Regions from separate parts of the Pantoea sp. SYBGC1 genome, predicted to be linked through region 2. Evidence: predicted binding sites of a transcription regulator. Region 2 holds the regulator's gene; each other region holds the start of a gene.
The links. Region 2 encodes PhoB, which activates phosphate uptake and scavenging genes when phosphate is short. Its sites were predicted from a motif close to CTGTCATAAAACTGNCNNAT; they were not measured.
Positions count from the first base shown of each region.

Region 1 (3,275 bases), on a different contig from region 2:
GATCGGATTTATTTCACCTGCTGTTCAAAGCGGCGCAGCAGTGCGTTACCGCGCTTAACCGCGTTATCCAGCGCTGCCTGCGGCGTCTGCTTGCCGGTCCAGACGCCTTCCAGCTCTTCATCTACCACCGTGCGGATTTGCGGCATATTGCCGAGGCGCATCCCTTTGGTGTACGGCAGCGGATCTTTGTTGAGCATCTGCCGGGTAGCGATATCCGCGCCCGGGTTTTTCTCATAGAAACCCTGCTTTCTGGTCAGCTCGTAGGCGGCGGTAGTGATCGGCAGGTAGCCGGTTTTCTGATGCCATTCGGCGGCAATCTCCGGCTGCGCGAGGAACTTCATAAACTCCGCCGCCCCTTTATAGGTAGCCGCATCTTTGCCTTTCATCACCCACAGGCTGGCGCCGCCGATGATGGCGTTCTGTGGAGCTTCAGGCACGGTATCGTCATACGGCATCATGCCAACGCCGAAGTTAAATTTGGCGTAGTGCTTGATATCCGCCAGCGAACCGGAAGAGGCGGTCGTGATCCCGCAGTCGCCGTTATAAAACTTGGCGGTCGGCTCATCCTTGCGTCCAAAGTAGGTGAAATCACCTTTTTTGTTCATCTCTTCGAGCATCTGGATATGCCGCACCTGCACCGGTTTGTTGAACTCCAGCACCGCATCGGTGCCGTCGAAGCCGTTGTTTTTACTGGCTACCGGCAGCGCATGCCACGCGCTGAAGTTTTCAATCTGGATCCAGCCCTGCCAGCCGCTGGCATAGCCGCAGCTCATGCCGGCTTTACGCAGCGCAGCGGCGTCTTTTGCCAGCTCCTGCCAGGTTTTTGGCGGCTGCTCCGGATCGAGCCCCGCTTTTTTAAAGGCATCTTTGTTGTAGTAGAGCACCGGCGTTGAGCTGTTAAACGGCTGAGAGATCAGCTGACCGCTGCTGTCGCTGTAGTAACCCGCCACGGCCGGCACAAACTGCTTCGCATCCATCTGCACGCCAGCCTGGCTGAACACGTCATGCACCGGCACAATCGCTTTCGAGGCCATCATGGTTGCCGTACCGACTTCATAGACCTGCAGCAGCGCAGGCGCTTTACCGGTGCGTACCGCTGCAATCCCCGCCGCCAGGCTCTGCTCGTAGTTACCTTTGTAAGTGGGCACAATTTTGTAATCGGGATGCGCCTGGTTAAAACGCTGTGCCAGAGAGTCAACTTCTTTGCCTAACTCCCCTTCCATTGAGTGCCAGAAAGGGATTTCGGTCGCAGCCAGCGCGTTACCGCTGAGCGCCAGACCAAGCAACACACTCATCAGACGGGGACGAAGCGTTAAAGCGGTCATAAAGTTTTCCTGTGCTGTTAGGTACGCGCAATATCACGCATTTTTTGTTCGCGGAGTAACATGACACGGGAAGATGATAGAAAAATAACCGAAATATGACAGAGATATGACACACAGAAACGCGCCAGCCAGGCGGCAAAACGTGAACGTCGTGCACATTTTTTAGCAAAAAAAGCGGCAGGCAGGAGAAAGGCGGCCCGGCAGGATACCGGGCCGCAGGCCGGTCAGGCGCCGAGATAGGCGCTGCGTACCGCTTCGTTAGAGAGCAGCGCCTCGCCGCTGTCCTCCAGCACTACGTGACCGTTCTCCAGCACGTAACCGCGATCGGCAAGCTTCAGCGCCTGATTGGCGTTTTGCTCAACCAGAAAGATGGTCATCCCCTCTTTACGCAGCTGCTCGATGGTGTCAAAAATCTGCTGGATGATGATAGGCGCCAGGCCGAGCGAGGGTTCATCCAGCAGCAGCAGACGCGGCTGGCTCATCAGCGCACGACCAATCGCCAGCATCTGCTGTTCGCCGCCGGACATGGTACCGGCACGCTGCACTTTGCGTTCTGCCAGCCGGGGAAACAGCTGGTAAACCCGCTCAATACGCGTCTGATACTCATGCCGGCTGGCAAAGAAACCGCCCATCGCCAGATTCTCCTCCACCGTCATGCGGGAAAACACCCGACGCCCTTCCGGCACGATCGCGATCGCCTCCCGCATGATTTTTGCCGTCTGCCAGTCGGTGATGGTTTTTCCGTCAAACACAATGGTGCCGCTGCTGGCGCGCGGCTCGCCGCACAGCGTACCCAGCAGCGTGGTTTTACCGGCGCCGTTGGCACCAATCAGCGTGACGATCTCCCCCTGACTGATATGCAGATTAATATTGTGCAGCGCCTGGATCGGGCCGTAGTGGGCGCTTACACCCTGCAGCGTTAACATCGGGTTTGCCATCTTACGCCTCACCTAAATAAGCCCGGATCACGTCCGGGTTGTTGCGGATCTGTTCCGGTGTACCGTTCGCCAGCGGCGTTCCCTGATTGACCACGTAGATGCGGTCGGAAATGCCCATCACCAGCTTCATATCGTGTTCAATCAGCAGCACTGATACCTTGTGCTCGCTGCGCAGCTCGGCGATCAGCGCATCCAGCTCATGCGTTTCACGCGGGTTGAGGCCCGCGGCCGGTTCGTCCAGCATCAGGATCTCCGGGCGCGTGACCATGCAGCGGGCAATTTCCAGCCGGCGCTGCTGGCCGTAAGCCAGATTGCCCGCCTGGCGGTTTGCCAGCTCCAGCAGGCCGATACGCTCCAGCCAGATGGCTGCGCGATCGAGCGCCTCGCTCTCACCACGGCGAAACGCCGGAGTTTTTAACAGGCCGGAAAAGACACCGCTTTTCAGATGCTGATGCTGCGCCACCAGCAGATTTTCAATCACCGTCATCTCACGGAACAGCCGCACATGCTGAAACGTGCGCACGATACCCATGCGCGCGATTTTCTGCCCCGGCAGACCCTGTAGCGGTCGATCGCGCAATTTAATGGTGCCGCCGGTTGGCTTATAGAAGCCGGTCAGGCAGTTGAACACGGTCGTTTTACCGGCACCGTTAGGTCCGATAAGCGAAACAATCTCCTGCGGATGCAGCGCCAGTGCCACATTGTTGACGGCCAGCAGGCCGCCAAAACGCATCATCAGGCCTTCAACGGCTAATAAAGGCTGACTCATGCCTGCTCTCCCTGTTTGCTCTTTTTCAGTTTCAGATGCGGACGCTTCATCGGCAGTAACCCCTGCGGACGCCAGATCATCATCAGCACCATCAGGCCGCCCAGCACCAGCATGCTGTACTCATTAAGATCGCGCATCAGTTCACGCGATACCACCAGCAGGATCGCCGCGAGGATCACCGCCAGCTGCGACCCCATGCCGCCCAGTACCACGATAGCCAGCACAAACGCGGATTCGACAAAC
Region 1 covers NZ_JBXUNM010000010.1:43,308-46,582, reverse strand. The annotation lists gene ugpB (sn-glycerol-3-phosphate ABC transporter substrate-binding protein UgpB) at 9-1,325, opposite strand; gene livF (high-affinity branched-chain amino acid ABC transporter ATP-binding protein LivF) at 1,550-2,263, opposite strand; gene livG (high-affinity branched-chain amino acid ABC transporter ATP-binding protein LivG) at 2,265-3,032, opposite strand; gene AC2CF9_RS15130 (high-affinity branched-chain amino acid ABC transporter permease LivM) at 3,029-3,275, opposite strand, start outside.
Region 1: ugpB (sn-glycerol-3-phosphate ABC transporter substrate-binding protein UgpB) is a predicted target of PhoB. The motif match lies at 1,419-1,438, and genes of this name have one in related genera.

Region 2 (3,275 bases):
CTCTGCGACAGCCCGCCAAGGCGCGGCGTCTGGTGATAGAGCGCGAGGCAGATCGCATCCAGCAGCGTGGTTTTGCCGGCGCCGGTAGCGCCCGTGATGGCAAACAGACCGTTGCTGGCGAACGGCTCCTGGCGGAAGTCGATCAGCCATTCACCGCGCAGTGCGTTGAGATTTTTAAAACGTAGCGTCAGAATTTTCATGCGGACGGATCCTCCAGGGCGGCCAGCGCGCTGCGAAACAGACGGGTCAGTCCGTCACTCTGCTGCGCATCCAGCTCTGACTCCTGAGCCAGGCGACGGGCAAAAACCTCTTCGACTTTCAGCTCGCTCAGCGTCTCATTTGTCAGCCGTTCCAGGCTGCGCTGACGCAGCGCGCGACTGCGGCGCACCAGCAGCACCTCTACCGGCAGCGTGGCCGTGAGCTGTTCAATACGCCGCTGCAGATCGGTGAGGTACTCCTGCGTGGTGATCTCGATATCCAGCCATACCGGCAGCAATCCCTCATAGCGGGCAAACTGTGCCAGCTGCGCCTCAATCTCTGCCATCGATCCTTTTAGCATCTGCATCGGCTGAAAGGCGGGTATGGTCAGCGCGGTTACGCTCTCCAGCGTGTGGCCAAAATCGAGCAGCCAGACGCTTTTATCACGTCCGCTCTCATCAAAACTGAGCGGGATCGGTGAGCCGCTGTAGCGAATATGTTCCGTGCCGGCAATCCGCTGCGCGCGGTGAATATGGCCGAGTGCAATGTAGTCTGCGGGCGGAAATGCCTGCGCCGGAAACGCATCCAGCGTGCCGATATAGATATCACGTACCGCGTCGCTTTTGGTCACGCCCACGGTAGTGAGGTGGCCGGTAGCGACGATTGGCAGCGGCTTATCCAGCCGCTCTCTTTCTGCCACGGCGGCGCTATAGCAGTGCTGATAATGCTGCTCAATCGCCTGCAGCAGCGATAACTGCTTGTCGCGCCCGGACTGACCGGCCCGGCTGCGCAGAATATCGCGCGGGCGCAGATAGGGAATGGCGCACAGCAGCGCGCCCGGCGATCCGTCACGCTGCGTCAGCGTCAGCACCTGCTGTTCGCCGCCGGGGGTGGCGCTGGTGATCACCCGGGTGTTAAGGCAGGCCAGCAGTTCGCGCGACTCATTCAGCGTGGCGACCGAATCGTGATTGCCCGCCAGCACAATTAGCTGACAGCCGCTGGGCTGCAGCGCGACCACGAACCGGTTAAACATTTCACGGGCGTAACTGGGGGGCGAACCGGTATCAAACAGATCGCCTGCCACGATCAGTGCATCAACCTGATGCTCAGCAATTTGCCGGAGCAGCCAGTCAAGAAAAGCCTGGTGTTCGGCGGCGCGACTCTTGCTGTAAAAAAACTGACCGAGGTGCCAGTCTGCGGTATGAATAATGCGCATGGGGTGTCCTGCCTGAAAGCTGGCGGCCAGTATAACGGCTTCGGGCACAAAGGAAAAAAGACGTTTTTGCCGGTGCGGGGGTGGTTTTTATCTCTTGCTTACCCGCCGGGTTTTTCATAAAAGTGTCATAAAACTGACGCATAATGACGCCGCATATCCCAGTGACATCCCGTCACACTCGCAGGAGCAATAATGGCCAAGCGCATTTTGGTTGTGGAAGATGAAGCGCCCATCCGGGAAATGTTATGTTTTGTGCTGGAACAGAACGACTACCAGCCCATTGAAGCGGAAGATTATGACAGCGCGATTAGCCGGCTGATTGAACCCTGGCCCGATCTGATTCTGCTGGACTGGATGCTGCCCGGCGGCAGCGGCATTCAGTTTATTAAACATCTGAAGCGCGAGGCCATGACGCGCGATATCCCGGTCATGATGCTGACCGCGCGCGGTGAGGAAGAGGATCGCGTGCGCGGGCTGGAAGTGGGCGCAGATGATTACATCACCAAGCCGTTCTCACCGAAAGAGCTGATGGCGCGTATTAAAGCCGTCATGCGGCGCATCTCCCCGATGGCGGTCGAAGAGGTGATTGAGATGCAGGGGCTGAGTCTCGATCCCTCCTCACATCGCGTGATGTCGGAGACCACGCCGCTGGAGATGGGGCCAACCGAATATAAGCTGCTGCATTTCTTTATGACGCATCCGGAGCGGGTCTACAGCCGCGAACAGCTGCTGAACCACGTCTGGGGCACCAACGTCTATGTCGAAGATCGCACCGTAGATGTGCATATTCGTCGCCTGCGTAAAGCACTGGAAATCTCCGGCCACGATCGTATGGTGCAAACCGTACGCGGAACAGGGTATCGTTTCTCTGCCCGCTACTAAACGGAGCCTGCTACCGTGCTGGAACGCCTCTCCTGGAAGCGATTACTGACCGAGCTGGCGCTGGCCTGTCTGCCTGCGCTGCTGCTCGGCCTGCTGTTTGGTTATCTGTCGTGGTGGCTGCTGGCAGCCGTCTCAGGCGTTCTGGCCTGGCACTTTACTAATCTGATGCGGCTCTCCCACTGGCTGTGGGTCGACCGATCAATGACGCCGCCCACCGGGCGCGGCAGCTGGGAACCGCTGTTTTATGGCCTCTACCAGATGCAGCTGCGTAACCGCCGCCGCCGCCGCGAGCTGGGAAACCTGATCAGGCGCTTTCGCAGCGGTGCGGAGTCGCTGCCGGATGCCGTGGTGCTGACCACTGAAGAGGGAACCATTTTCTGGTGCAACGGCCTCGCCCAGCAGCATCTGGGGCTGCGCTGGCCGGAGGATAACGGCCAGAATATTCTCAACCTGCTGCGCTATCCCGAATTCTCCCGCTATATCCGCCAGCGCGACTTTGCCCGGCCGCTGACGGTAGTGCTGAATAATCAGCGGCACATGGAGTTCCGCGTGATGCCTTACAGCGAGGGGCAGTGGCTGATGGTGGCGCGCGATGTGACCCAGATGCATCAGCTGGAGGGCGCCCGCCGCAACTTTTTTGCCAACGTCAGTCATGAACTGCGTACGCCGCTCACGGTGCTGCAGGGCTATCTGGAGATGATGGACGATGAGGCGATGAATGCGCGAACGCGCAGCAAAGCGCTGGGCACGATGCAGGAGCAGACCCGGCGCATGGACAGCCTGGTCAGGCAGCTGCTGACGCTGTCGCGTATCGAGGCGGCTCCGGCGCTCGATCTTAAAGAGCGGGTTGATGTACCGGCCATGCTGCATCTGCTGCAGCGCGAAGCGGAAACGCTGAGCCAGGGGCGCCATGTTATTCACTTCCATACCGATCCTCACTTACGCGTACTGGGAAATGACGAGCAGCTGCGCAGCGCTA
Region 2 covers NZ_JBXUNM010000003.1:327,595-330,869, reverse strand. The annotation lists gene AC2CF9_RS08875 (AAA family ATPase) at 1-200, opposite strand, end outside; gene sbcD (exonuclease subunit SbcD) at 197-1,414, opposite strand; gene phoB (phosphate response regulator transcription factor PhoB) at 1,607-2,296, shown strand; gene phoR (phosphate regulon sensor histidine kinase PhoR) at 2,312-3,275, shown strand, end outside.

Region 3 (3,275 bases), on a different contig from region 2:
GATTAAGTGGACTGACCGGCGTTACGGCTGCTGAACCCGCTTTACCCGCTAAAAAGTAAACTGGTCAGACACAGCAGATAAACAAGCCTGAACGCGCGTTCAGGCTTGTTTTAGCAGACATTTCCCGCCCCGGCTGGCTTATTCGCCGTTGATACGCTGTTTCATTTCACGCTGGTGCTTGTGATAGTCCTCACCGCACTCTGCAGAGCAAAATGCAGTATCGGCCACCACGCTTTCATCCCTGCACCAGATACAGTTGCCCGTTGTGCTCACCAGGCGTGGTTTGCGGGCAAACAGGGCGCTCTCAAGATGAGCGGCTTCTCGTTCCTGTGCCAGATCTACATCATCCATAATTTTTTCCTTAATAAAACATATGTTTCTTCAGGCCTTACGGCTCTGAGCATTTTGGTCACAATATAAAAGGCGTCCGCAAAACGGCATCGCTTTCAGCAGGGTTAAACGAAAGAGGTAGCTGTTATCCGCATCCGGTTTATGCCCGCTGAATGTTGCTGTCAGGTCAGTTTAGCAGAGGTGAAGCAGGGCTGCGGCCTGAGTTTACTGATGATGGTTCATGGCGGTCAGGAGTGGGCACCTGAATCCAATAATATGCATTGCACAAATCTGCCAGGGACGCATAAATGCGTCCCCTACGGGCAACACCGGAGGTGTGTCGTTTAACGTGTTTGGGCACAAATCTGTAGGGGCGCCATTTATGGCGCCCTGGCAATCGGGTATGGGGCATAAACGACGGCAGGGACGCATAAATGCGTCCCCTGCGAGTGGTGCCGGAGGTGTGTCCTTTAACGTATTTAGATACGAATCTGTAGGGGCGCCATTTATGGCGCCCTGGCAATCGGATGCGGGGCATAAATGATGTCTGGAATGCATAAATACGTCCGGAAACTATGAATGACACCATACCCGTGCGTTTTACGCCGCAATAACGTAAGGAAAGCTCTTTAAGAGCCCTCAGCTGATGAATTTTTCCGGCAAGAGATAACGGTTAGCCACATAGTGAACCCCGATAAAAGCTGCTAGCGCGGCATTATCTATCTTTTCAAAGGAGATGATGTACCTGCTATACGTTTGTGGCGGTGAGAGGGGGATTGATTCGCTTCGCTCACCCTGCGGGCAGCGTCGCAGGCTCCGCTGTCCGGTGAACAGGGTTCACCGTCGAACCCGGTCGGGGGTTCTCATACCCCTCTCACTGTGCAATATGCAAAAAAAAGCCTGAACGTGAGTTCAGGCTCTTCTTCAAATTTGTGGCGGTGAGAGGGGGATTCGAACCCCCGATACGTTGCCGTATACACACTTTCCAGGCGTGCTCCTTCAGCCACTCGGACACCTCACCACATATTTTTTTTGCTAACCGCACTGGGTCAACGGGGCGCTACTATAGGGAGTTAGCTGAAAAGGGTCAAGCGCTATTTTCTCCTTTTTTTCTATCTGCTTAAGCTCTGCGCAGATTGTATTAACCCTGTTCGCTTCGCGGCGATTGTCATCGAAACGTTGCGCGTCTGACACAAAAATGTCATCCCGCTGACGCAGACTTGGCAGCGAAAATAACCGGGTTGTCTCACTGATAAGGATGCTGAAGAATGAAACACTTACCTCTGCTGACGGTTTCACTGCTGGCTTCGCTGATCGCCACCTCCGCGGTGGCAGATGTTACAACATACAATAGAGCGGCAGCTGGCGATTTGACGCAGCATGGTGGCGCGCGTCGGCTGAGCAGCGATCAGACTGAGGCGCTGAAAGCCTCGCTGAGTAATCAGACGGCGAAAAATGTCATTTTGCTGATTGGCGACGGCATGGGTGACTCTGAGATCACCGCGGCACGTAATCTTGCGATGGGTGCGGGCGGCTTTTTTGCCGGTATTGATGCGCTTCCGCTTACCGGGCAGTACACGCACTATTCGCTGGATAAAAAAACGCATAAACCCTCTTACGTCACTGACTCTGCCGCGTCCGCCACCGCGTGGGCCACAGGCACCAAATCCTATAACGGGGCGATTGGCGTCGACATTAATGGGCAGGATCAAACCACGCTGCTTGAGCTGGCCAAAGCGGCCGGCAAAGCAACCGGCAATGTCTCTACCGCCGAACTGCAGGATGCTACGCCAGCGGCGCTAATGGCACATGTCACCTCGCGCAAATGCTATGGCCCGGAGAAAACCAGCGAACTCTGCCCGGGCAACGCCTTAGAGCAGGGCGGCCGCGGCTCAATTACCGAGCAAATGCTGCTGACCCGGCCGGATGTGGTGCTGGGCGGCGGTGCAAAAAGCTTTAACGAGGTGGCTAAAGCAGGCGACTATAAAGGCAGAACGCTGTATGAACAGGCGCAGGCGCGCGGCTATCAGCTGGTAGAAAACCTGGACGCAATGAACGCGGTCCGGCAGGCCACCCAGCAGCAGCCGCTGCTAGGGCTGTTTGCACCGGGCAATATGCCGGTGCGCTGGCAGGGTCCCAAAGCCAGTTATCATGGCAACATCGATAAACCGGTGGTGACCTGTGAGGTTAATCAGGATCGTCCGGCATCGGTGCCGACGCTGGCGCAGATGACGACAAAAGCGATCGACCTGCTGAGCAAAAATGAGAAAGGGTTCTTCCTGCAGGTTGAGGGCGCGTCAATCGATAAACAGGATCACGCGGCTAACCCGTGCGGCCAGATTGGCGAAACGGTGGATCTCGATGAAGCGGTCCAGGTGGCGCTGGCTTATGCCCGCGAACATGGCGATACGCTGGTGGTGGTCACCGCCGACCACGCGCACAGCAGTCAGATTGTTGAGAACGGCACCAAAGCGCCGGGCCTGACCCAGGCGCTGAACACGAAAGATGGTGCGGTAATGACCATCAGCTACGGCAACTCGGAAGAGGATTCGCAGGAGCACACCGGTGCTCAGCTGCGCATTGCTGCCTACGGACCGCACGCGGCAAACGTGGTAGGGCTGACCGATCAGACCGATCTGTTCTTCACGCTAAAAAATGCGATGGCGCTTAAATAAGCGGATAGCAGACAGAAAAAATCCACGCTGCGGCGTGGATTTTTGTTTTTACCGGAGCAGTCTCACCCCAGCACTTTGCTGAGAAACGCCTGAGTACGCGGATTTTGCGGCCGGGTGAACAGCACATCCGGCGTGTCCAGCTCCTGAATGATCCCCTGATCCATAAACATCACGCGATCTGCCACTTCGCGTGCAAATCCCATTTCATGTGTGACAATCACCATGGTCATGCCTTCCTGCGCCAGCATTTTCATGACGCTCAGCACCTCG
Region 3 covers NZ_JBXUNM010000001.1:777,878-781,152, reverse strand. The annotation lists gene iraP (anti-adapter protein IraP) at 1-59, shown strand, start outside; gene AC2CF9_RS03680 (hypothetical protein) at 139-351, opposite strand; RNA gene AC2CF9_RS03675 (RtT sRNA) at 1,090-1,218, opposite strand; tRNA gene AC2CF9_RS03670 (tRNA-Ser) at 1,264-1,351, opposite strand; gene phoA (alkaline phosphatase) at 1,599-3,005, shown strand; gene AC2CF9_RS03660 (amino acid ABC transporter ATP-binding protein) at 3,068-3,275, opposite strand, start outside.
Region 3: phoA (alkaline phosphatase) is a predicted target of PhoB. The motif match lies at 1,518-1,537, and genes of this name have one in related genera.